Regions from separate parts of the Paenibacillus jepli genome, predicted to be linked through region 1. Evidence: riboswitches for the same ligand, from Rfam matches in the RefSeq annotation. Region 1 holds a riboswitch; each other region holds the start of a gene.
What was found. Region 1 has a riboswitch for ZMP and ZTP ahead of ABC336_RS00815 (GNAT family N-acetyltransferase). Riboswitches for the same ligand answer to the same signal wherever they lie in the genome.
Positions count from the first base shown of each region.

Region 1 (6,872 bases):
TCCAACTCCCCGTATCCGATTATATATTCACCATTCAACTCGGTAATCCGGAGAGCCGGTCCTTGGTTATTAACGGAGGATATAGCGGCTTTGGGGGCATTCCAGGCTACATTACATGCACACTCTTGCCAAATGCATACACGGTTCCCCGGATGCCGGCCGCGCTGGCGCACGAGTGCAACCATAATGTGCGATATCAATATATACAGTGGGATCACAACGTTAATTTGGGCGAGCTCATCGTAAGCGAAGGGTTGGCAGAAAGCTTTGCTGCTCTCATGTTTGGAGGGGAAATGCTCGGCCCTTGGGTTACGAAAACAAACGCAGAAACACTTAACAAGCGCATAAAACCTGTGCTTCGAGAACAATTGCAGCTAACGGGATGGGAAAACTTGTCCCCATATCTGTATGGTGACGAAATCGCAAAGCTTCATAATGTTGAACCGGTCAATATGCCTTATGCTGCGGGCTATGCTTGCGGATATCATTTGGTCCAGTACTTTTTAAGAAAAACAGGTACATCGATTGTTGAAGCCACCATCATGCCGGCTGATCAAATCCTGGATGAAGTGAAAGAATTTTGGGGTGAAATAACAGTAATCGGCTAGTAACCCGTCATACCTTATTGACGACTACTTTTGTCGTTTAGACCTTTTCTGTGATCTCTTTCTCGTACAGATTCGCGCTCCAAAATTGTGCGTCAAAGCGGCCTTGCCTCACGAATCCTAGACTGGTGTAGTAGGCATTGAGACTGGGATTGTCGGCCATGCAGTCGAGACGGATCCAGCGTTTTCCTTGTGCATGGATATAGCTTTCTGCGTAACGAAGGAGTTCCCGGCCGATACCTTTGCCCTTGCGGTGGCGCGAGACGCATAACCGATGCACATATCCCGCATGTTCGTGATATTGTTCACCCCATATTATCTCGTACCCCCATTGGACGGAGAAACAGCCGACGAGCTCATGTCCCTGCAAGGCGACGAATACTTCATGATCTTGGACAAAGGTATGTACATTCTCGAAAGTAAAGCTTTCTACACGCCATTGCCAGAAGCCATGGGCTGTATGAATCCATCGCGCAGCGTCGGTTAGAAGAAAGAGGATCCCCTCCACATCATCAACGGTTGCCCTTCGGATCGCAAGTGATTCGGAGGGCTCTCTTCGCCAGTCATGCTCCAGTCTCGACGCCGTATCGATCGCACGCTGCTCTCCGAGGAGCTTTGCGATCAGATGCAACGCGGCATCGATGCCAGCGGTAACGCCCGCGGACGTAATGATGCTCCCGTTATCCACGTAGCAGACATTCTCCATGAGCGTCGCGCTGGGCGGGGCGAGCTCCGCTAACAGATCCATGGCCCGTCTATTGGTGGTTGCTCGCTTTCCTTCGAGAAGCCCGGACTTAGCGAGCAGTAGTGCCCCTGTACAGATGGACAGTGTGAATGCGGCTTGCTGAGAGGTTTCGCTGATCCAGTGGATAAGCTTCTCATTATGGATTTCCTTGCGAGCTCCCCAACCGCCCGGTACGACCAGGATGTCCGGCGGCGGACAATCCAAAGCATCGAATTCCGGCATTATCGTCAAGCCGCTAATGGTTCTAATCTGTGCTTTTGATTCCAGTGCGACCGTAAAGACATGAAAGTCCTGTCCCCGATTACTCGCTACCACGAACGCGTCGAACGGACCCGTTACGTCCAATGCATCCACCTGATCGTATACCAGTACCGCTACTTTCTTCGCAGTTGCCATCCTGACACGCTCCTCAAATATAGAAAAGCATCTGGTTTACAATCAACCAAATGCTTTGCCCAGGCGAACGGCTTATGTGACGGATGCGCTCCCCCGTAGTGATCTACGTTCTCGCCAGTTACGCATCCCATATATTTACTGTATATTATAGGAGAGGTCAAGGCTTTAGAGCAATACTTATTTTCTATACGGTAGTCGAAAGCGATAAAAGTAAATCAAAAGTTGCTTAAACATGGGCGAGTGGCTGGAATAAGAAGACTAGATAGCCGGTAATGATAGGTGAATCAGACAGGGAGCAGCGCCGCGGCGCTGCTCTTTTTTTAATAGATAAGAACGTTCGACCCATTCGTTTGTTTTATCCCCCACAATCCAATTGTGTAACAAACCGCTCCTCTCGCTTGTCATATGTGTGTGAAGTGAATCAGATGATCGACTAGAGAGGGTGGAGGGATGAAAGCAGTGGATGCGAAGGATAACACGGTTGTGATTGGTGGAGGCATAGCAGGACTTGTTGCGGCGATCTATGTGGCCCGGGCGGGGCATTCCGTCACGCTGATGGACACATCAAAAAAGTTCGGTGGTCGGGCGATGACAAACGAAAAGCAGGGTGCCTATCTCAATTTGGGTGTACACGCGTTTTATGAGGGCGGCGAAGGAGAAGAAGTGCTGAAAGAATTAAACCTTTGTCTTAAGGGGGGTAATCCTCCGGCATCAGCCGTTGCTGTATGGGATGAACAGATGCATCCTTTTCCCGCGGGTCCAGTTCAATTAATGATGTCCAAACTGTATTCTGTAAAAGGGAAAATGGAGATGGTTCGGATGATGATGAAGCTTCCAAGCCTAGACTCAACGCTCTTGCAAGGAATCAGCCTGCAGGAATGGGTGGAACGGGAGTTTCAATGCCCGATGGTACGACATGCACTTTATGCGGTCAGCCGCTCCAACTCCTTTGTTCCGCACCCGGAGCTGCTGGATGCCGGGGCAGCAGTTGGACAATTAAAGCGCACCTTAACGGGCAAAGCCTTTTACATCGATGAAGGATGGGGTTCATTAATACGTCAGTTATCCGACCTGGCGGCTCGATCCGGCGTTGTTCTAGTTCCCGGTACGAGAGCGGAAGCTTTGGTGCTGCAAGACGGCGGATTACGAGGTGTCCGTCTGAAGGACGGCTCTGTCATCCACACTTCGAATGCCATTGTGTGCGCGGGTCCCCAGGATCTCGTAAAGCTATTGGGAGAAGCTGCGACTCCCGCTTTCATCAAACAGATCGGACTGGCGACGCCGATCAAGGCCGCCTGCCTGGATGTCGTGCTACACGATATTTCCGGCAAGCGGCCTTCATTTCTCGCCGGATTCTGGCTGGATCAACCGCTTTTCTACAACAACCCAAGTACCGTCGCGAAGATGAGCAATAATGGTTCGTCAGTCGTCCATATGATCAAGCATCTCGGTGACTCACCCGGAGATGCCAAGGCAGACTTGCATCAGTTGGAGAAGGGGCTTGACTTGGTATGGCCGGGATGGCGACAATATGAAAGAACAAGGCAATACTTGCCGTGCATCACGGTAGCCCACGATTATCGTAAAGCGGCAGGAGATGCCGGCTTCGGTTCCGAGGTCGATGGCGTTGTCGGCCTATTCGTTGCCGGAGATTGGGTCGGAACTACCGGTATGCTTGCTGATGCGTCGTTTGCGAGCGCCAAAATAGCAGCCAATGCGGTCATCGGACGATTGGATCATCCTTTTGAAGCAAGGAGATGAACAGGATCGATCATTATCAGGAATATAAACCGCTGCTTTTTTCGATTGCTTATCATATAGTAGGTCGCAGAAGCGATGCGGAGGATATGGTACAGGAGGCATATCTAGCTCTGGAGAAGCAACCGCCGGGCTCTGTCCGCGATCGTAAGGCGTACTTATGCCGGACTGTCCATAATCTGAGCATAAACCGGCTGAAATCGGCTGCCCGTCAACGCGAGTTGTATACCGGCATCTGGCTGCCTGAGCCGATTGTTACGGAAGGGGGGGAATCACAGGATCCTGAAGCGGCTTATGTCATGAAGGAGTCCCTGGCTCTGGCATGCCATTTGCTAGTTAAGCAGCTTACAGCAACGGAACGGATTGTATTTGTCCTGCGGGAAGTTTTTCAATTGTCGTTTGATGAAATAGGAGAGATTGTAGATAAAAACGCAAATGCCTGCCGGCAAGTGTTTTTCCGGGCGCGCAAAGGCTTGGGAAGCCAGCTGACTTCGCAGCATCGGCTAACGGAACCAACTCCGGCAAGCATGACAGCAGTAGTAGAACGATTCGTCAGTGCTATGTCTACGGGCAATATTAGCAGGCTGGTGGAGGTCCTGTCTGTAGATTCAACGCTGTATATGGACGGGGGAGGACAAGAAAAGGCGGCCTTGCATCCCATTGTCGGCTCGAAGATCATTACAAGATTTTTTGAAGCCGTCGAACCGGAAGTACCCAAGCCATTCCGCTGCACCATCTGTGAAATTAGCGGCCGCCCGGGAATCATCATGGAGGCGTATGGCTCAATCATCGCTGTTTTTAGCTTTTCCTTCAATGCTTCTGGAATATCGGATCTTTATCTGGTGAGGGATCCTGAGAAGCTTCACCGGTTTAACATTTTGAGGACCAATTGGGACAAATAATAGAACTATAGTATACAAGCGGCGTTTGATATCGATTTGTAAGCCAACCCATATAGTAGCGATTTCTAATAAAGAAATTTATGCGAAAAGAAAAAAACCTTGTCGATTTCGAAATTGTTCATTCGTCGTCCCCTATAGATAGACAATTTCAAATGGAAAGGTTGTTGAATGATTATGGGAGCACAAATGAACGCTTACTTGATGTCAGAGGATGCAAGAGGGCAGGCGAATTTTTACATCGAAGCGCTTGGAGGCGAGATTCAGTTCCTCACCACATTCGGTGAGACGCCGGGAACACCCGAAGTGATGAAGGATAAAGTCATGCATTTAGCTTTGACTGTGGCGGGTACAAATACGTTTATGATGTCCGATTCATTCGAGCCGGTAGCTTATAATCGCAGCATCTGCTTATCTTTGACCTATAACGATGAGGCCGAAGCCAGAACGGCCTATACCAAGCTAAGCGAGGGCGGCGAAAGCAAGCATCCGTTTTCTCTTCAGCCATGGGGGGCTTACTATGGAGAAGTGGTCGATAAATTCGGCGTCACATGGATGGTATCCAAACAGTAAGCATTCGAAATTATGTCTGAGTGTCTCAACGATAGCTGAACCAGGATATGCGGTAGCCGGTCATCCGACCCGGCTACCGTTTCTCGTTGAACACATGGGAAAGGTGTTAACGGTTGAGTTGACAAATTATCTACTGCGTGTTACTTTGTAGAGGTAGTTAGTAATACTGCATACCGGTGTTACAGACTAGAAGGGGATGAATGTGTGGGAAAATCTTACAGAAATGCTTAAAGGCGGGCTAGAGGGCTGTGTGCTTGAAATTATAAGCCGTAAGGAAACTTACGGTTACGAAATCACGCGGCGGCTGAACGCCCTCGGTTTCTCAGATGTTGTGGAAGGAACCATCTGACATAGGACCGCCACGAAAGTTTTTCGCGTTCCATGACGCGGGGCGTGAGGAACTGCGGAAGTTCTGGGGAAAATGGGAGTTTGTATCATCGAAAAGGAACGAGTTGAAGGAGATGGCGCTATGAATTTTTGGGAAAAAATTACCGGCAGCGACATGACGAAAGAAATGAAAGCTTTTGAGTTGCGGGCCAAGGAGCTGCCGGCCGATTATCAAACGGCATGGCAAGAAATTAATGCGAATCTTTGGGCGTACTCGGACTTTACCGGCCGTAACCTCATGCCCATCTTAGATGGTGTGCTGGGCCTGCTCGAAGAATCGGCAGCGGACGGTCAGAGTGTCCAAGAGGTGTTGGGTGACGATATCAAAGGCTTCTGTTCAGCTCTAGCTGGCGAAGAAGGGGCGAAGTCTTACCGCGACATGTGGCGCGAGCAACTCAACAAAAATATCGCTAAAAAATTAGGCAAATAGGAGGATGAAAAATGAGCATACGGGATCTCATTGAAGGCAAAAAAGAGTGGCGAGCTCACATTGCGCGTGTCAAAGCGCTCCCCAAGGATTATCAGATTGTGTATAAAGAGATTCAAAAATATCTTTTTAAAGTCGGTCCTGCAGAGCTAACCGACGGCACCGGTTTGCTCTCGGGGATTGTCGATCTATTTGAAGAAGGTGCAGCCCTGGGAAAAGGCGTCCTCGAAGTGACGGGAAGTGACGTAGCGGGTTTCTGCGACGATCTTATCAAAGACTCAAAAACATACGCGGATATCATTCAAAAATCAGTTGAAGAAGAAATTAGCAAGGCCATGAAAAAGGACGTGGATAAAAAAAGGTAAAGGAGCCTCCCGTTTCCCCCAAAGTCTTTCATCATATGGTAAAATCATGGAAACTTTCTCCTCTCCGAATGCGTCTATACCTGTAAATGGGGAGGTGTGATTCATGCGCAACAACTTTATTTTATGGACCGTTTGTCTGTTGCTCGTCCTTATCCTCTCAGCTTGCGGGACAGCAAGCGCGCCATCGCCGGAGGAAGACCCTGGGCAGCAAAGCGGTGAGGTGAATCGGTCGGTGTCCGGCATGATCGTCGGCAAGGAGACGAACGGTAATGGGCAGCAGCTGCTGGTCTATCCATCGGATGACCCTATACCGTGGGAGGACCGCCCTATCGATGAATGGATCAACAAAGCGCAGGAAGAGAGTGCGGATATCTCATGGTACGTAGTGGAGGATGGCCAGTACGAACAGCTGGAAGTCGGGCAACATGTCCGGATGACGATCCAGCCGGAGCAGTTGGATCCGTATCCGCCGATCCGATTCGTCATCGATCTGGAAGTGACACCGTCTACCTGACGGATCCAACACGAGATTGGGAAGGGGAGCAAGGGATGGATATTACAACGGAGCTCGTGCGCGGCTTGATCGACAGTCAGTTCCCGCAATGGCAGGATCTCCCGGTCAGAACGGTGGAGAAGAGCGGACATGATAACCGCACCTTCCGGTTGGGCGATGAGATGTCGGTACGTTTGCCGAGTCATGAACGTTATGCCGCAGCG
Region 1 covers NZ_JBDFMD010000001.1:160,038-166,909, reverse strand. Annotated here, with positions in the region: gene ABC336_RS00820 (DUF2268 domain-containing putative Zn-dependent protease) at 1-608, shown strand, start outside; gene ABC336_RS00815 (GNAT family N-acetyltransferase) at 646-1,746, opposite strand; ZMP/ZTP riboswitch at 1,797-1,878, opposite strand; gene ABC336_RS00810 (phytoene desaturase family protein) at 2,197-3,507, shown strand; gene sigJ (RNA polymerase sigma factor SigJ) at 3,504-4,406, shown strand; gene ABC336_RS00800 (VOC family protein) at 4,575-4,976, shown strand; partial or broken gene ABC336_RS00795 (PadR family transcriptional regulator) at 5,173-5,449, shown strand; gene ABC336_RS00790 (DUF1048 domain-containing protein) at 5,446-5,793, shown strand; gene ABC336_RS00785 (DUF1048 domain-containing protein) at 5,805-6,155, shown strand; gene ABC336_RS00780 (hypothetical protein) at 6,259-6,669, shown strand; gene ABC336_RS00775 (aminoglycoside phosphotransferase family protein) at 6,705-6,872, shown strand, end outside.

Region 2 (6,872 bases), 5.1 Mb from region 1:
GCAGCATCCAGCAGCGGAAGCGCCGAAGGTTTTTGATGTTCAATCCTGGTCCAGCGCCTCCGATACCGAGCGGGTGCATATGTGTCTGTACACGCCAGCACGATAGCCGGTGCCGGGTCGTATCCTGGTAATCTGGCTACTAGTATAACCTTGGAGTGGCTGGGCATCCCGCTGTCGGGTAGACTTTTCTTGCGGGTCCAACACATACAATACGAGGAGGTTGTACAACATGCAGACACGACAGCTGGGACGTCAAGGACTGGAAGTATCCGCGCTGGGGTTAGGGACGATGATGATGCCAGACGATGATCGATCCGTCCGCACGATTCATGGGGCACTTGATCTGGGGGTGACGCTCTTCGATACAGCCGATCTGTACGGGGATTTCACGGCAGGGCGATTTGGCGGCAACGAAAAGCTGGTGGGACGCGCATTCAAAGGAAAACGGGAGAATGCCATCATCGCTACCAAGTTCGGCATTACGCACGGACAGGGGCCGAAAGGCGATCCCGCTTATATCAAAAAATCGGTCGATGCCAGTCTGTACAGTCTCGGCACGGACTATATCGATCTGTATTACCAGCACCGGCCCGATCCGAACACGCCGATTGAAGAGACGGTGGGGACGCTGGCCGATCTCGTACAGCAGGGAAAAGTACGTTATATCGGATTGTCCGAGGCGCCGCCCGAGACGATCCGTCGTGCCCACGCGATACATCCGATCTCGGCTGTGCAGACCGAGTATTCATTATGGAGCCGTGAGCTGGAGGATGAGGTGCTGCCCGTGCTCCGGGAACTGGGCATCGGCCTGGTGCCTTACAGTCCGCTCGGCAGAGGCTTCCTGACCGGCCAGATCAAGAAGCCGGAGGATCTGCCGGCGGACGATTACCGTCACCATTTCCCCCGGTTCCAGGGTGACAATTTCTACAAAAATATCGAAGTCGTCGGCCTGATCGAGGAGATGGCGGCACGGAAACGGTGCACGCCTGCCCAACTGGCGCTTGCTTGGCTGCTGGCCCAGGGCGAAGGCGTCGTACCGATCCCCGGCACCAAGCGGCTGGAGCGTGTAGAAGAAAATCTCGGCGCCCTGCAGGTCGAGCTGTCGGCAGACGACCTCGCGGCAATCGAGCGGATCTCCCCCAAGAACGTCGCCGCGGGCAGCCGCTTTGGCGCCTTCTAGCTCCACTACGACCCGATTCGCGTGCGCGTGATCTCCAGGGCCTCGCTTTTCAGATCGGCGATCTCGCGGATCTGGGCGGCGAGGCTTTTGGCATAGCGCGTCTTGACGGCTTGGTCGCGAAGCGCGGCGAGATTGATCTCCACCGTTAGTCCGGCAGACTGGGCGGCCGCGTCGAAGAGGATGGCGCCGATCCCGAGGTCGGAGATGACATGCGGGTTGCAGATCGCAGCAAGGCGTTGCGTACAGCGGATGCCATCCCCGCATAGCCGGACCAGCTGCAGCGGTACCTCGATTGCCTCCTCGGTAGCCTTGTCGAGGGCTTGCCGGCGGGCGAGCTTGTCTTCCGCTGTCTCCTTGGGCAGCCGCAGCGCTGCCATGTAGCCGTCAAAGGCTGTAATATCCGCATGCATCAGACGCTCACAGGAAGCCGTCAACGTCTGCAGCAGCCGGATCGCTTCATCGGTCTGGCCGCGATGCTCGGCGTACTTGTCGCCCTGAGACAGCCGGGCGGCCATCGAGGTCATGGCTGCGGCGAGCGCCGCAGCCAGGGAAGCGACGCTGCCGCCGCCCGGCGTCGGCTCGGCACTGGCGGCACGCTCCAGGAACGTGCGGGTCGGATGATCCCAGGTAAGCTGCTCCGTCATTTCCACGCCTCCTCAAATTGTGTCCTGACAGCTGTCATCAAATTCTCGAACAGGATAGCGGTCGTCAAGGTGCCGACACCGCCAGGCACGGGGGATAATGCGGCGGCGCGGTCGCGCGCCTCGGACGAGACATCGCCGACGATTCGCCCGTCCTCTGTCTCATGGATGCCGGCATCGATGACAGCCAAGCCATCATGCACCATCGATCCCTTGACCGTATCGGGACGCCCTACGGCGACAAAGGCGATGTCGGCATGTCCCAGGTGAAAGGCAAGATCCGGGGTCCGCGAGTGACAGACGGTTACGGTCGCCTGCTCGTGCTGCAGCATATGGAAGAGCGGCATGCCGACGGTCTGGCCTCGGCCGACCAGGGTCACATTTTTGCCCTCCAGTGTATAGCCATAATGCTTAAGCAGCCGGATGCAGGCTTGAGGGGTTGCCGGGTACAGTCCGGGCTCGCCTGTCCTCGTGGCCTGCTGGTTCCAGTGGTTCACTCCATCGATATCTTTCTCGGCACAGACAGCATTCTCCAGATGCCTGCCCGCGAGATGCGGAGGCAGGGGCAGCTCGAGCAGGATGCCATGTACCCTCGGGTCCCCGTTCCAGGCTTCGAGCATGTTCAGCACTTCATCCTCGCTTACATCCGCGCTTGCGGTGTGCATCTCATAGTTGATGCCCAGCCTCTCGGCTACCTTCCGCTTGGCCGCGGCATAGTACGCCGATGCCGGATCACCCTCCACCAGCAGCACGGCCAGCGTGGGGTAGATCCCTTTTTGTTTGCATGCTCCAACCTCCATCTTGACCTGGCGGTACACCTCATCAGCAGCTTCCTTGGCTTTCATAATGACAGTCATTGCGGAAGACCTCCTTCAGAATAGGCTTCAAGAACGAAAAAAAGCATCTGTACGAAGCTCGTCATCAGACGAAGCCGCGTTCAGATACTTTTCCCAGGCGAACGGAATAGTCGGACCTGCAGGCTCCCTTGTGGTTGATTCCACTCGCATCGCCAGTTGCCGCAGGGTGTTTGATCTATTCTAGCAGAGAAGGGGAAAGTTGGAAAGAGGGGGTGGAGATTATTTTGGTGGCAGATACAGGCTCTAGCGAACTCTAACCGCAGAGATGCGCAGCCGACTGATATCGATCATCCATCGCTCGCCGTCGTAAAGCTGGGGCCGGAGCCTATCTTCGACGTTCTGGATGATCGCAGCCTGCTCGGGAGGACTAAGATCGGGTAGCAGAACTGAAGAAAAGCTGGCCAGCCATCTCTGCAGGCCGTCTTCCCCTTGCAGCGGTCTGGCATGCCCCGTGTGCTGGGCGTAGGTGACGCGAAAGCCGATCCGTTCGAGAAGGCTGGCGTACTGACCAATGGTGGGGTGATACCATGGGTTGCGGCCTTCCCACGCGTAGCCTTGACTCGTCAAGACCTGTTCGAGCCCAGTGAGGATCGCAGCAGTGTTGCCCTGCCCGGCGAACTCGGCGACGAACCGGCCGCCCGGGCGGAGCGCCAGTCGGATGGAAGCGGCGGCGGCTTCGGCGTCTGCGACCCAATGCAGGACCGCGTGGGAGAAAACCGCATCATAGGGATGCGCACTGCGGTAACTGGTCAGGTCCGACACCTGGAGATCCAGCTGCGGATGCTGCACACGGGCCCTGGCGATGGCTTCCGCCGAACTGTCGATGCCTTGCACAGCTGCTCCGGAGGCGGCGATCCGGGCGGTCAGATCCCCCGAACCGCACCCGGCGTCGAGGATACGCTCTCCCGGCCGGGGCTGCAGCAGCGCCAACAGCTCATCGATGGGCTGTTGGAACTGGCGCGCTGCGTCTGGACGGGATGGCCCATTCCAACCATGAGCCATCGTTCACGCCTCCTGAGACTGCTTGTGCCAGTCTTCCTCAGTCAGATCGGCATGGACGCCGATGCCAGCGCGGCTGCCGGAGGCTGCGGCGAAGATCAACTGGGAGGGCATAACATACGAAGCATCCCCTGCGGCGTAGACGCCGGATGCTGTCGTCCGTCCCATCGCGTCGACGACGAGACCGTCCATTTCATTCTTCTCGCATCCCAGAGATTCATGGAGCACGAGCTGCGGCACCTGGGCAGGGGAGAGGAAGCCGCCAGTGCGGGCGATCCGCGTGCCGTCAGTGAAGACAACCGCCTCCAGTTGTCCGTCCTGACCGGCAAATGCGGCAACCGGCGTGTCGATAACCCGTACGTTCCTTGCCGCCAACTGCTCTCTTTCCTCTTCCGTTACCGTTCCTTTTCCGTTGGTGCACAAGATAAGGTCGCGGCTCCAGTTCATGAGCAGCTTGGCCTTATGGAAGAGATCGCTGTTCTCCGAGAGGGCGACCAGCGGCTGATCGCGCAGCTCCCAGCCGTCGCAGAACGGGCAGTTGAACAGGCTCTTGCCATAATATTCGCGGGCCCCGTCGATTTCGGGCAGCACTTCTTTGAGCCCGGACGAGAGGATGATCTTGCGCGCCCGAATCCGCTTGCCTGCTGCCGTCTCCAGCTCGAAGCCATCTTCGAGCCGCCCGATGCGGATGACCTCCTCCTCGTGATGCTCTACACTCGGATAACGCAGCACTTCCTCATAACCGATGCGGCGGAACTCTTCAGGCTTGATACCATCACGGGTAATAAACCCGTGAGAAGCATGCGTCACCGCATTGCGCGGCTGATTGTTATCCAGCAGAGCTACGCGCCGCCTGGCCCGGCCGAGTACAAGCGCAGCGTTCAAACCGGCGGGGCCGCCGCCGACGATGGCACATTCGTAAGTATTCATTGTCATTTTCCTGCCTCCTTAGCGGATTTAACAGACTCTTTAAGTCCTTTATTGAGACAATAAAAGATCTTGTGTATCTATAATAGTCGTGATTGCGCCAGAATGTCAAGCGCATCTCACGTCTCTTATGTGCGAAAGAATCGCTTCCCTTTCCGGAACGCATGTTTCATAATCAAGAGAGAACTGAACAAGTCGATTTTATACTCAAAGGTGGCGTTCATCATGCAGATCGAAAAAGCAACCGAAGCACACGTCGGCGATGTGGCCGAACTGGCCTTCCTGCTATGGCCGGACAGTGAAAAAGAGGAACTGCGGACGGAGTTCGCGGCGATGCTGCATTCTGACAACAATCAAGTCCTTGTTGCTGTCGCTGGTGAAGCACGCATCGGATTTATTCATTTGTCGTTAAGAAAAGATTATGTCGAGGGGGCCGTCAGCAGTCCGGTTGGCTTTGTCGAGGGCATCTATGTGGCAGAGGGACATCGCGGTCAGGGCGTCTCCCGGGCACTGGTGAAAGCAGGATCCGAGTGGGCCAGAGCCGCGGGCTGCCGCGAGCTGGCGTCCGATACAGAGCTTCATAACACTGGCAGCCAGGCGTTTCACGAGCGGGTAGGCTTCCGGGAGGCTGGACGCATCGTCGCTTATATCAAGGATTTGTAGGGGAGACAACGCTATGCCGCGATTTTTACAGCGCTACGGCTTGCTGATCTTGGCCGGGATCATCCTGCTCGGCGGGATCGGCGCATCGGCAGCTGCCATGCTGGTGACCGTCGTCCGGATGGAACGGATCGTACTGTCGCTGGATACCGGTGTATCCATTCTCATGAAGCCGGGCAAGTACCAGGTATTTCGGGAATTCGAGCTTCACGGGTCGCTCCTTCCCTTTAGCGCCACGTTCACGCCCAGCGAATCGCTGGGAAACCAGGTGCGCAGCCTGCATGTGCAGGTGTTCAATGACCAGCAGGAGCTGCGCGTGCTCCCCGACACATCTACGACTTATACGGTAAACGGTACAGGAGGACAATCTGTCTATCGGTTTCAAGTAGAGGAGGAGGGCTGGTATACGGTTGCGCTGACGTTGGATGATGAAGGCGATCCGGGCAGTTACACGCTCCGCAAAGATTTCATGAGCGATCTATTCCTTATGCTCAAGCAAATGGGAATCGTACTGCTCGCATTCTTGATCTGCGGCACAGCGGGGACGATCGTCTGCGTCCGGAGCTTCCGGGCCGAGCGCCATCTTCCACTGGGTGCGCCGCAAGCAGGGCAGGGGGATATGCGCATACCGTGATTGTCCGGCGTCTGAACGCGAAGTCGTGGTCTGCTTTTCAGGCTTGGCTGGAGGAAGCAGCCGGATAGGACGAGAAAAGGGGCGAAGCGAATTTGCCAATGCATGAACTGGTGTTTGTCTATGGCACGCTGCGCTGCAGCGAATGCAACCATGCGGCATATCTGTCGGACAGCGAGCTGGTGTCCGGACAAGCCCGACTGGCGGCGCAGTTATGGGATACGGGACTTGGTTATCCGGCGATTGTCCTGGATGCTGAGGCATGTACTCACGGCGAGCTCTACCGGGTGACACCGGATGTACTGAGCCGCCTGGACGAGCTGGAGGACTACTACGGGCCTGACGGACCCAATGAATACGAGCGGGTCGAGGCGGAGGTCGCCGCAGAAGGCAGCAGTTACATAGCCTGGGTGTATGTATATCCCGGACTGCCGGCCAGCGGCCGGCTCATCGACTCAGGAGACTGGTGTGCTTACCACCTGGGAACGCTGCGCAGCGAAGAGTAGTTAACTGCCAAAGCGCATCTGGATAGAGCATTCCGCTCCCTAAATCTAATGTTTCTGTCCAACAAATATGAAAATATCATATTCAATGGGTCGATTATCCTCTAAATCGGCAAATGAACTCGAAAAATCGTGCTTATTCAGTTACCTACCGCGTGTTTGAGCGAAATGAATATGAAATTTCGTGTTCAGTGGGTTGGAGCAGCTGCACGCAGCCGTTAGGATTACGAAAAGGTCGAGCTCAGCACGCGGGCAGCAGCTGATATAGAAAATAGCCCTATAGCCAACGTACATGGGGTGACTAGCCAGTTAAATGCCAGCAAAAAAAACGCCGCTGTTCCTCCCTGAGAAGAAAGGAAGGAAACAGCGGCGTCATCACATGCTATCGTACGCTTCCGGCGGTCGCCATCGTTGCGGAAGCGATCTGGCGCCATCATGCCCAGCAGCCTCGATCACACAAATTTACCTGCTCAT
Region 2 covers NZ_JBDFMD010000001.1:5,291,196-5,298,067, forward strand. Annotated here, with positions in the region: gene ABC336_RS22545 (helix-turn-helix transcriptional regulator) at 1-106, shown strand, start outside; gene ABC336_RS22550 (aldo/keto reductase) at 230-1,180, shown strand; gene ABC336_RS22555 (cyclodeaminase/cyclohydrolase family protein) at 1,186-1,824, opposite strand; gene ABC336_RS22560 (bifunctional 5,10-methylenetetrahydrofolate dehydrogenase/5,10-methenyltetrahydrofolate cyclohydrolase) at 1,821-2,678, opposite strand; ZMP/ZTP riboswitch at 2,763-2,847, opposite strand; gene ABC336_RS22565 (class I SAM-dependent methyltransferase) at 2,922-3,680, opposite strand; gene ABC336_RS22570 (NAD(P)/FAD-dependent oxidoreductase) at 3,684-4,613, opposite strand; gene aac(6') (aminoglycoside 6'-N-acetyltransferase) at 4,830-5,267, shown strand; gene ABC336_RS22580 (hypothetical protein) at 5,281-5,898, shown strand; gene ABC336_RS22585 (gamma-glutamylcyclotransferase family protein) at 5,997-6,401, shown strand; gene ABC336_RS22590 (S-layer homology domain-containing protein) at 6,861-6,872, opposite strand, start outside.
Region 2: it holds a riboswitch for ZMP and ZTP, as region 1 does, so the genes downstream of both, ABC336_RS22560 (bifunctional 5,10-methylenetetrahydrofolate dehydrogenase/5,10-methenyltetrahydrofolate cyclohydrolase) here and ABC336_RS00815 (GNAT family N-acetyltransferase) in region 1, are expected to answer to the same signal.

Region 3 (6,872 bases), 4.1 Mb from region 1:
TCGCCGCGGCGGGATGTCCGGTCGCGGCTCCCAGCGCCAACCGGTCCGGGCGGCCCAGTCCGACCCGGGCCGATCACGTGGCGGAGGATCTGGGCGGGCGGATCGACGGGCTCGTCGACGGCGGGCCGACGGGCATCGGATTGGAATCGACCGTCATCCAGGTGGTCGACGGCCGGATCGTCATCCTCCGGCCCGGTGGGGTCACTGCCGAAGCGCTCAGCCGCTTCGCCGAGGTGAGCCGGACGCCTGACAGGCGTGCGCCCCAGCTGCCCGTAACCGGCTCGTCTGACGGGAGTGCGCCGCAGCGGCCCGCGACGGGCTCGGCGGACGTCACTGCCGGGGGTCTCGCAGTCCCTCAGCGCGAGACCGCGTCATCCGCCGCAGTCGAGCCGGAGGCGCCCCGTTCTCCCGGCATGAAGTATGCTCATTATGCGCCGAGGGGCGAGATGCAGCTCGTGCAGGGTGCGGCTGTCCGGATGCAGGAGTATATCCAGTCCGCGATCGACGCGGCCCGGGCGCGGGGAACTGTCACCGGCGTGCTTACGTATGCGGAGCATGCTGCGGATTACCGCGCCGACGTCGTCCTGGCGATCGGTTCGCTAGTAGAGCTGGAGACGGCAGCGCAGGGCCTGTATGCCGCGCTGCGGGAGATGGACAGCAGCGGCGTGGAGCGCATCTGGGCGGAGGCGTGTCCGGCTGGCGGGATCGGCGACGCATTGATGAACCGTCTGGTCAAAGCCGCAGGCCACCGCGTTGTGGAAGTATAGCGCAAGCCAGAAGATGCGTGGACGAGAAATTTTCCCGCATGCCGCAGCTAGTCTGTTCCTGATCCTGTCAGTCCTAGTGCAGATCTCGTGAGCCCCCGTACAGAGCTGATAAGGCGACAGTCTTGCCGTCCAGCTCTGCATAACGCTAACAGGCTATATGCCCCAAGCGAGGCTTCCGTAAACGGCTCTGTGTCTCCATTGCCGCCAACTCAGTAAACGGTATTCTTCCTTTACCGACCCTCCCCGTTCCTCACACAGGGCTTGGTCATGTTTGCCGTCTTGTCCGCATATGCTGGATAACAAATGACGGATTGGACGTGGGGAGGACTGCCATCCATGATGGGTGAAGCTACCGTACCGGCAGGGCAGCTGATGACGATAGTGTTGATGGCCGTGGCGCTTGGGATGGATGCCTTCTCGCTGGGGATCGGGATCGGCCTGAAGGGGATCCGGCTGCGTCACGTGCTGAGGCTCAGCTGCGTGATCGCCTTGTTTCATGTGGCGATGCCCCTGCTGGGCATTCTGACGGGAAATTTTATGAGCGGCTTGCTCGGTCAAGTGGCGACTACAGCAGCGGGGGTTCTGCTATTCTTGCTGGGCGCGCATATGGTGTATCATTCGCTGCGTCCCGGCTCGGAGAGCAGCATCGATCACCGGTCGCTTTGGGGGACGCTGCTGCTGGGTCTTACGGTGAGTGTGGATTCTTTTTCGGTCGGCGTGTCACTGGGGATGTTCTCGGCGAACATGCTGCTGACCGTGCTGATGTTCGGCTTGTTCGGCGGTCTGATGTCGATCATTGGACTGTTGATCGGCCGCCGGGCGGGGGGCAGTTTGGGAGACTATGGCGAAGCGTGCGGCGGTATTATCCTGCTTGTATTCGGTCTGATGTTTTTATTCTGATCCGGATCTGGTGAAAATAAAGGGTACACTGGTGATAATGGAGAACTAGTATTATACATTGAACACATCTGTGTCTGCGCCGGCAGAAAGGAGAGTTGTGCCGTTGAAACGCATTTTATTCGTATGTACCGGCAACACCTGCCGCAGCCCGATGGCGGAAGCTTTGCTGCGCGATATGGCGGAGCGGGAAGGAATCGCGGTCGAGGTGCGGTCGGCGGGAGTGTCGACGGTAGACGGGCTGCCGATATCCGCGCATGCCTCCGAGACGCTGCGGCACCGTCAGATTAGTCACAATAAGAGCTCGCACGCGCTGACTGCCGAGGCGGTTAATTGGGCGGATCTGATCTTGACGATGACGGCCGGCCACAAGCGCCACCTGCTGGAGCGGTATCCGCAAGCCGTGGAGAAGAGCCACACGCTGAAGGAATATGTAGCCCGCGAGGAAGCGGTGCTGTCCGATATTGAAGAGCTGGAGCGTCTCTACACGGATCTGCATATGAAGCAGGCGCTTGGGGGACAGCTTACGGAGCAGGAGCGGGCGCGTCTGCTGGAGCTGGAAGCGCGGATCCCGAGCTTCGATATCGGTGATCCGTTCGGCGGCAGTCTGGCGCAGTACGAGATGACGGCGGAGGAGATTGCCGAAGCGGTCCAGAAGCTGCTGCGCAAGCTGAAGTAGCCGCTTGATTTTTGGATAGGGTTGCTATATAGTTAGGGTAACAATCAAGGATCCGGTGTAACTGGCGACGGAAGTGGGCAACCACGGGGGAGCATCGGAACATAGGGCCGGTCGCCTGGGCAAAGAGCAGCGTGCATTGCACGTCATGCTCTTTTTCGTCTTTTGAGGGTGATTCGGGTATAATGGGGAGAGCAAAACATAAGCACACGCTTCCGAAGTGAGTTTTCCTTCGGAAAACTAAGCATATGCTTTCGAAGCAGTTTTGCTTCGCAAAACTTAAGCACACGCTTCCGAAGTGAGTTTTCCTTCGGAAAACTTTTAGGAGGGTTCGTATGAAAATTGCAATCGGCGCTGACCATGCGGGGTACCGCTTGAAGGATGTCGTGATTCCTTTCCTGGAGTCGCTGGGGCACGAGGTGCAGGATTTCGGCTGCAGCTGCGAGCAATCGGTCGATTATCCCGACTATGCTCTCGAAGTATGCAACCAGGTGATCGAAGGGACAGCCGAGCGCGGGATTCTGATCTGCGGGACCGGTATCGGGATGTCCATCGCCGCCAACAAGATTCCCGGCATCCGCTGCGCCCTGACGCATGATCTGTTCTCCGCCAAAGCGACCCGCGAGCACAATGACACCAATGTGCTGGCTCTCGGCGAGCGCGTCATCGGACCTGGCGTAGCCCAGGAGATCATCAGGATCTGGCTGGAGACGCCGTTCTCCGAAGGTGAGCGGCATATCGGCCGCGTAGGTAAGGTCAAGGCGCTCGAAGACAAATATTCCTCGCATCCTTAAACGGGAGGCATGCTGAATGAATACGGAACTGCAGGCGATAACAGCCGATACGACAGCGACGGTGCGCGAGCTGGCCGAAGCGGCGGGGCTGCGCAGCGGCCAGCTGCTGGTTATCGGCGTCAGTACAAGCGAAGTGGCCGGTCGGCGGATCGGCACCTCAGGGACGCAGGAGATCGCGCAGGCGATCTATGAAGGCATCGAGGCGGTGCGCCGGGAACGGGGCTTCTACCCCGTCTACCAGTGCTGCGAGCATCTCAACCGGGCGCTCGTGCTGACGCGCGAGGCAGCGGAACGTTACCGGCTGGAGGAAGTAGCAGCCGTACCGATCCCGGGCGCAGGCGGCTCGATGGCGGCCTACTCGTACCGGATGCTAAATGATCCGGTGCTGGTCGATGCCGTACAAGCCGATGCCGGCATCGATATCGGCGATACGCTGATCGGCATGCATCTGCGCCGTGTTGCGGTCCCGCTGCGTCCTGCGATCCGCAGCATCGGAGCAGCTCACGTCACGATGGCGACGACGCGGCCGCGGCTGATCGGTGGTGCAAGGGCAGTATATACGCTGGACGGCCAGCCGGTGCTGGGGGAGGCCGAGTCCGCCCCCGAGCAGCGGGGCGGCACATGTGATTAGAGATTCAATCCATTACTATATTTGATGCCCGCGCGCCGCGGCCCGCACCGGACAGACCGGCCAGGGCCGGGCGGAGCCGGCATCCAGGGAGGATATTATTACTTATGGAACATCTGCGCAAACAGGATCCCGAATTGCTCGCGGCGCTTGGCCTGGAGCTGAAGCGTCAGCGCGACAACATCGAGTTGATCGCATCGGAGAATATCGTCAGTGAGGCCGTGCTCGAAGCCATGGGCTCTGTGCTGACCAACAAGTATGCCGAGGGCTATCCGGGCAAGCGTTTCTACGGCGGCTGCGAGCACGTCGACATCGCCGAGGACATCGCCCGCAACCGCGCCAAGGAGCTGTTCGGCGCCGAGCATGCCAACGTACAGCCGCACTCCGGCGCGCAAGCCAATATGGCAGTCTATCTGGCAACGCTCAATCCTGGCGACACCGTGCTGGGCATGAACCTGGCGCATGGCGGTCACCTGACGCACGGCAGCCCGGTCAACGCTTCCGGTCTGCTCTACAACTTCGTCGCATACGGCGTCGAAGAGGATACCTTTACGATCAATTACGACGAAGTCCGCAAGGCCGCGTTCAAGCATCGCCCCAAGATGATCGTGGCCGGCGCAAGTGCTTATCCGCGGATCATCGACTTTGAGAAACTGGGCCAGATCGCAAACGACGTGGGCGCGCTGTTCATGGTCGACATGGCGCATATCGCCGGTCTCGTGGCGGCAGGTCTGCATCCGAGTCCGGTACCGCACGCGCATTTCGTGACGACGACAACACATAAGACGCTGCGCGGTCCGCGCGGCGGTCTGATCCTGTGCCGCAAGCCGTGGGCAGCAGCGATCGACAAAGCGGTGTTCCCTGGCTCGCAGGGCGGTCCGCTCATGCATATCATCGCTGCCAAGGCGGTCGCCTTCGGCGAAGCGCTGCAGCCGTCCTTTAAGGAATACGCCCAGAAGGTTGTGAACAACGCTCGCGTACTGGCAGACGCACTGGCCGGCGAGGGGCTGAACATCGTCTCCGGCGGCACAGACAATCATCTGATGCTGGTCGATACGCGCGGCCTGAACATCACAGGCAAGCAAGCCGAGCATCTGCTGGATCAAGTCGGCATCACTGTCAACAAAAACGCGATTCCGTTCGACCCGACTTCGCCGTTCATTACCAGCGGCATCCGGATCGGTACGCCTGCCGCTACCTCCCGGGGCATGGACGAGGCTGCGATGAAGGTCATCGCCGAGGTCATCGCAATGACGCTCAAAAATCCTGAGGACAGCGACGTATTGGCCAAAGCGGAAGCACGGGTACGCGAGCTGACCGCGCAATACCCGCTTTACCCTGGGCTGCAATATTAATTCCACTGGCAGGGCCAGATCCAACAAAGACTCCAATGCCGCTGCAAGCGGCGCTGGAGTCTTTGTTCTGTTGATTGCTGTACAATTAATCCGACTGGCTCTGGGTCTGCTTATTTAACCCGCCGTCTCGACTTGCCTGTGATGGATTGGAAGGTATCCATGAGCTTCTGGCGGGCCTGCTTGTTGCGGAGCAAGTAAGCGGCTCCCATGCCGAGTGCGGACATCAACATTCGTCTTTTCATCGATTATTCCTCCTCCTGGATAATGGTCAACCAAGCTTGCTGACGGTGTTTATTAGAATTACCCGTTGATGCGGCGCTTAAACAAACGACGCACCGCCTCAACGGAAGGGGGCTGCTGGACGGTACGGGAATGCGATATAAGGGTGTCGGGCGGCTTTTGATATGGTACAGTGAGAGCAGTATATGCTTAATCAACAGCGGACTTTTTTAAACAACCTACGTAGTAAAGGAGCGGGTGCTGTGGAGCAGCTTATCGCAGGCGGTGCGATCGCAGGGCTGGTGATCGTACTCTCCTATTCATTATGGAAACGGAGTCAGCGTGCCTCAGCGGCCGGCCGGATCGGCTATCCCGCCCACCGGCCGCCCCAGACGCTCGGCATCTATCCCGGGAACCCGGCCTATGAAGCTGCGGTCCGGCTGGAGCAGTCGATTCCCGCTGATTATGAGCTGCGAGTCAAGGAGAGGCTGCAGCAGCGGCAACCGGAGCTGAGCGATACCGAATGGCAGTGGAGATGGCATGAACAGAAGCGTTTCCTGCTCATGGCCGCACTGCTGCGCCGGGTGGAGATGTACAGCGCACAAGTCGATGAGGTATGGCATGAGATGCTGATGTTCACAATGGAGTATCAGAAGATGTGCGAGAGGTTCTGCGGCCGGATGATCCATCATGCTCCGCACAGCGGGACGCCCCTGGTTGCGGGAGCGGCACAGCAGCTGGTGCCATCGGCCGAGCGGGCATGGTTCGACTGGGTATACGGCGAGCTATTCGGACCTGAGAATCCGGGGGCGCGGCTGTGGGGCGGGATGTACCGGACGCCGATGTCGCCCGGGCTGCTGGAGCTGTTAGGCCTGCCGGATGAAGATAAGGTGCGACGCGAGCTGTTCCATGCGGAGCTGGATGACAGCATCCCCGAGCTGATACAGGCGCGTGAAAACCTGCTGACGCAGGCCCGGGCCCAGATGGCAGCCGCACACGAACAAGCAGCGCGCGGCGAACGCCACTTGGACCGTGCCGCGTCCGATACGGCAAGCTGGTCGCTGCTGGGCGGCACGCTGATGCTGGCTTCGCTCACCGCGCCTGACGACCTGGCGGCGACAATGGACGAGGTCCTCGGACACCAGCAGCGGCAGCCTGGCTCCACGAGCAGCTGTGGCGGCGCCGCGGGTGGCGGGACAGAGCGAGATAACGACGGCAGCGACGAATCCTCCGGTGATGGCGGTGGCGGAGATACTTCGTGCAGCTCTTGCTCTGGCGGATGCGGATCTTCGTAACACTGTGACAAGCTTGTTGTGCAGTTCGTGCTTTACAGTGCTATAATATACAAGGCTTCGAGTCCGAAAAGAGATAAGCCCGCTTTTTCAATTCTAAGCATCTTAAGTCTTGCTTACCCCGCCAAACTATTGCCATGACTCGGCTAGGAGGATCCCCCGATGAGTAAACTGGTGGTCTGCGACCATCCCCTGATTCAACACAAGCTGACTTTTATTCGAGACAAACATACCAATACGAAGG
Region 3 covers NZ_JBDFMD010000001.1:4,269,629-4,276,500, forward strand. Annotated here, with positions in the region: gene ABC336_RS18505 (L-threonylcarbamoyladenylate synthase) at 1-767, shown strand, start outside; gene ABC336_RS18510 (manganese efflux pump MntP) at 1,107-1,667, shown strand; gene ABC336_RS18515 (low molecular weight protein arginine phosphatase) at 1,771-2,343, shown strand; ZMP/ZTP riboswitch at 2,391-2,471, shown strand; gene rpiB (ribose 5-phosphate isomerase B) at 2,676-3,134, shown strand; gene ABC336_RS18525 (TIGR01440 family protein) at 3,151-3,765, shown strand; gene ABC336_RS18530 (serine hydroxymethyltransferase) at 3,870-5,117, shown strand; gene ABC336_RS18535 (hypothetical protein) at 5,228-5,359, opposite strand; gene ABC336_RS18540 (glycine-rich domain-containing protein) at 5,600-6,631, shown strand; gene upp (uracil phosphoribosyltransferase) at 6,791-6,872, shown strand, end outside.
Region 3: it holds a riboswitch for ZMP and ZTP, as region 1 does, so the genes downstream of both, rpiB (ribose 5-phosphate isomerase B) here and ABC336_RS00815 (GNAT family N-acetyltransferase) in region 1, are expected to answer to the same signal.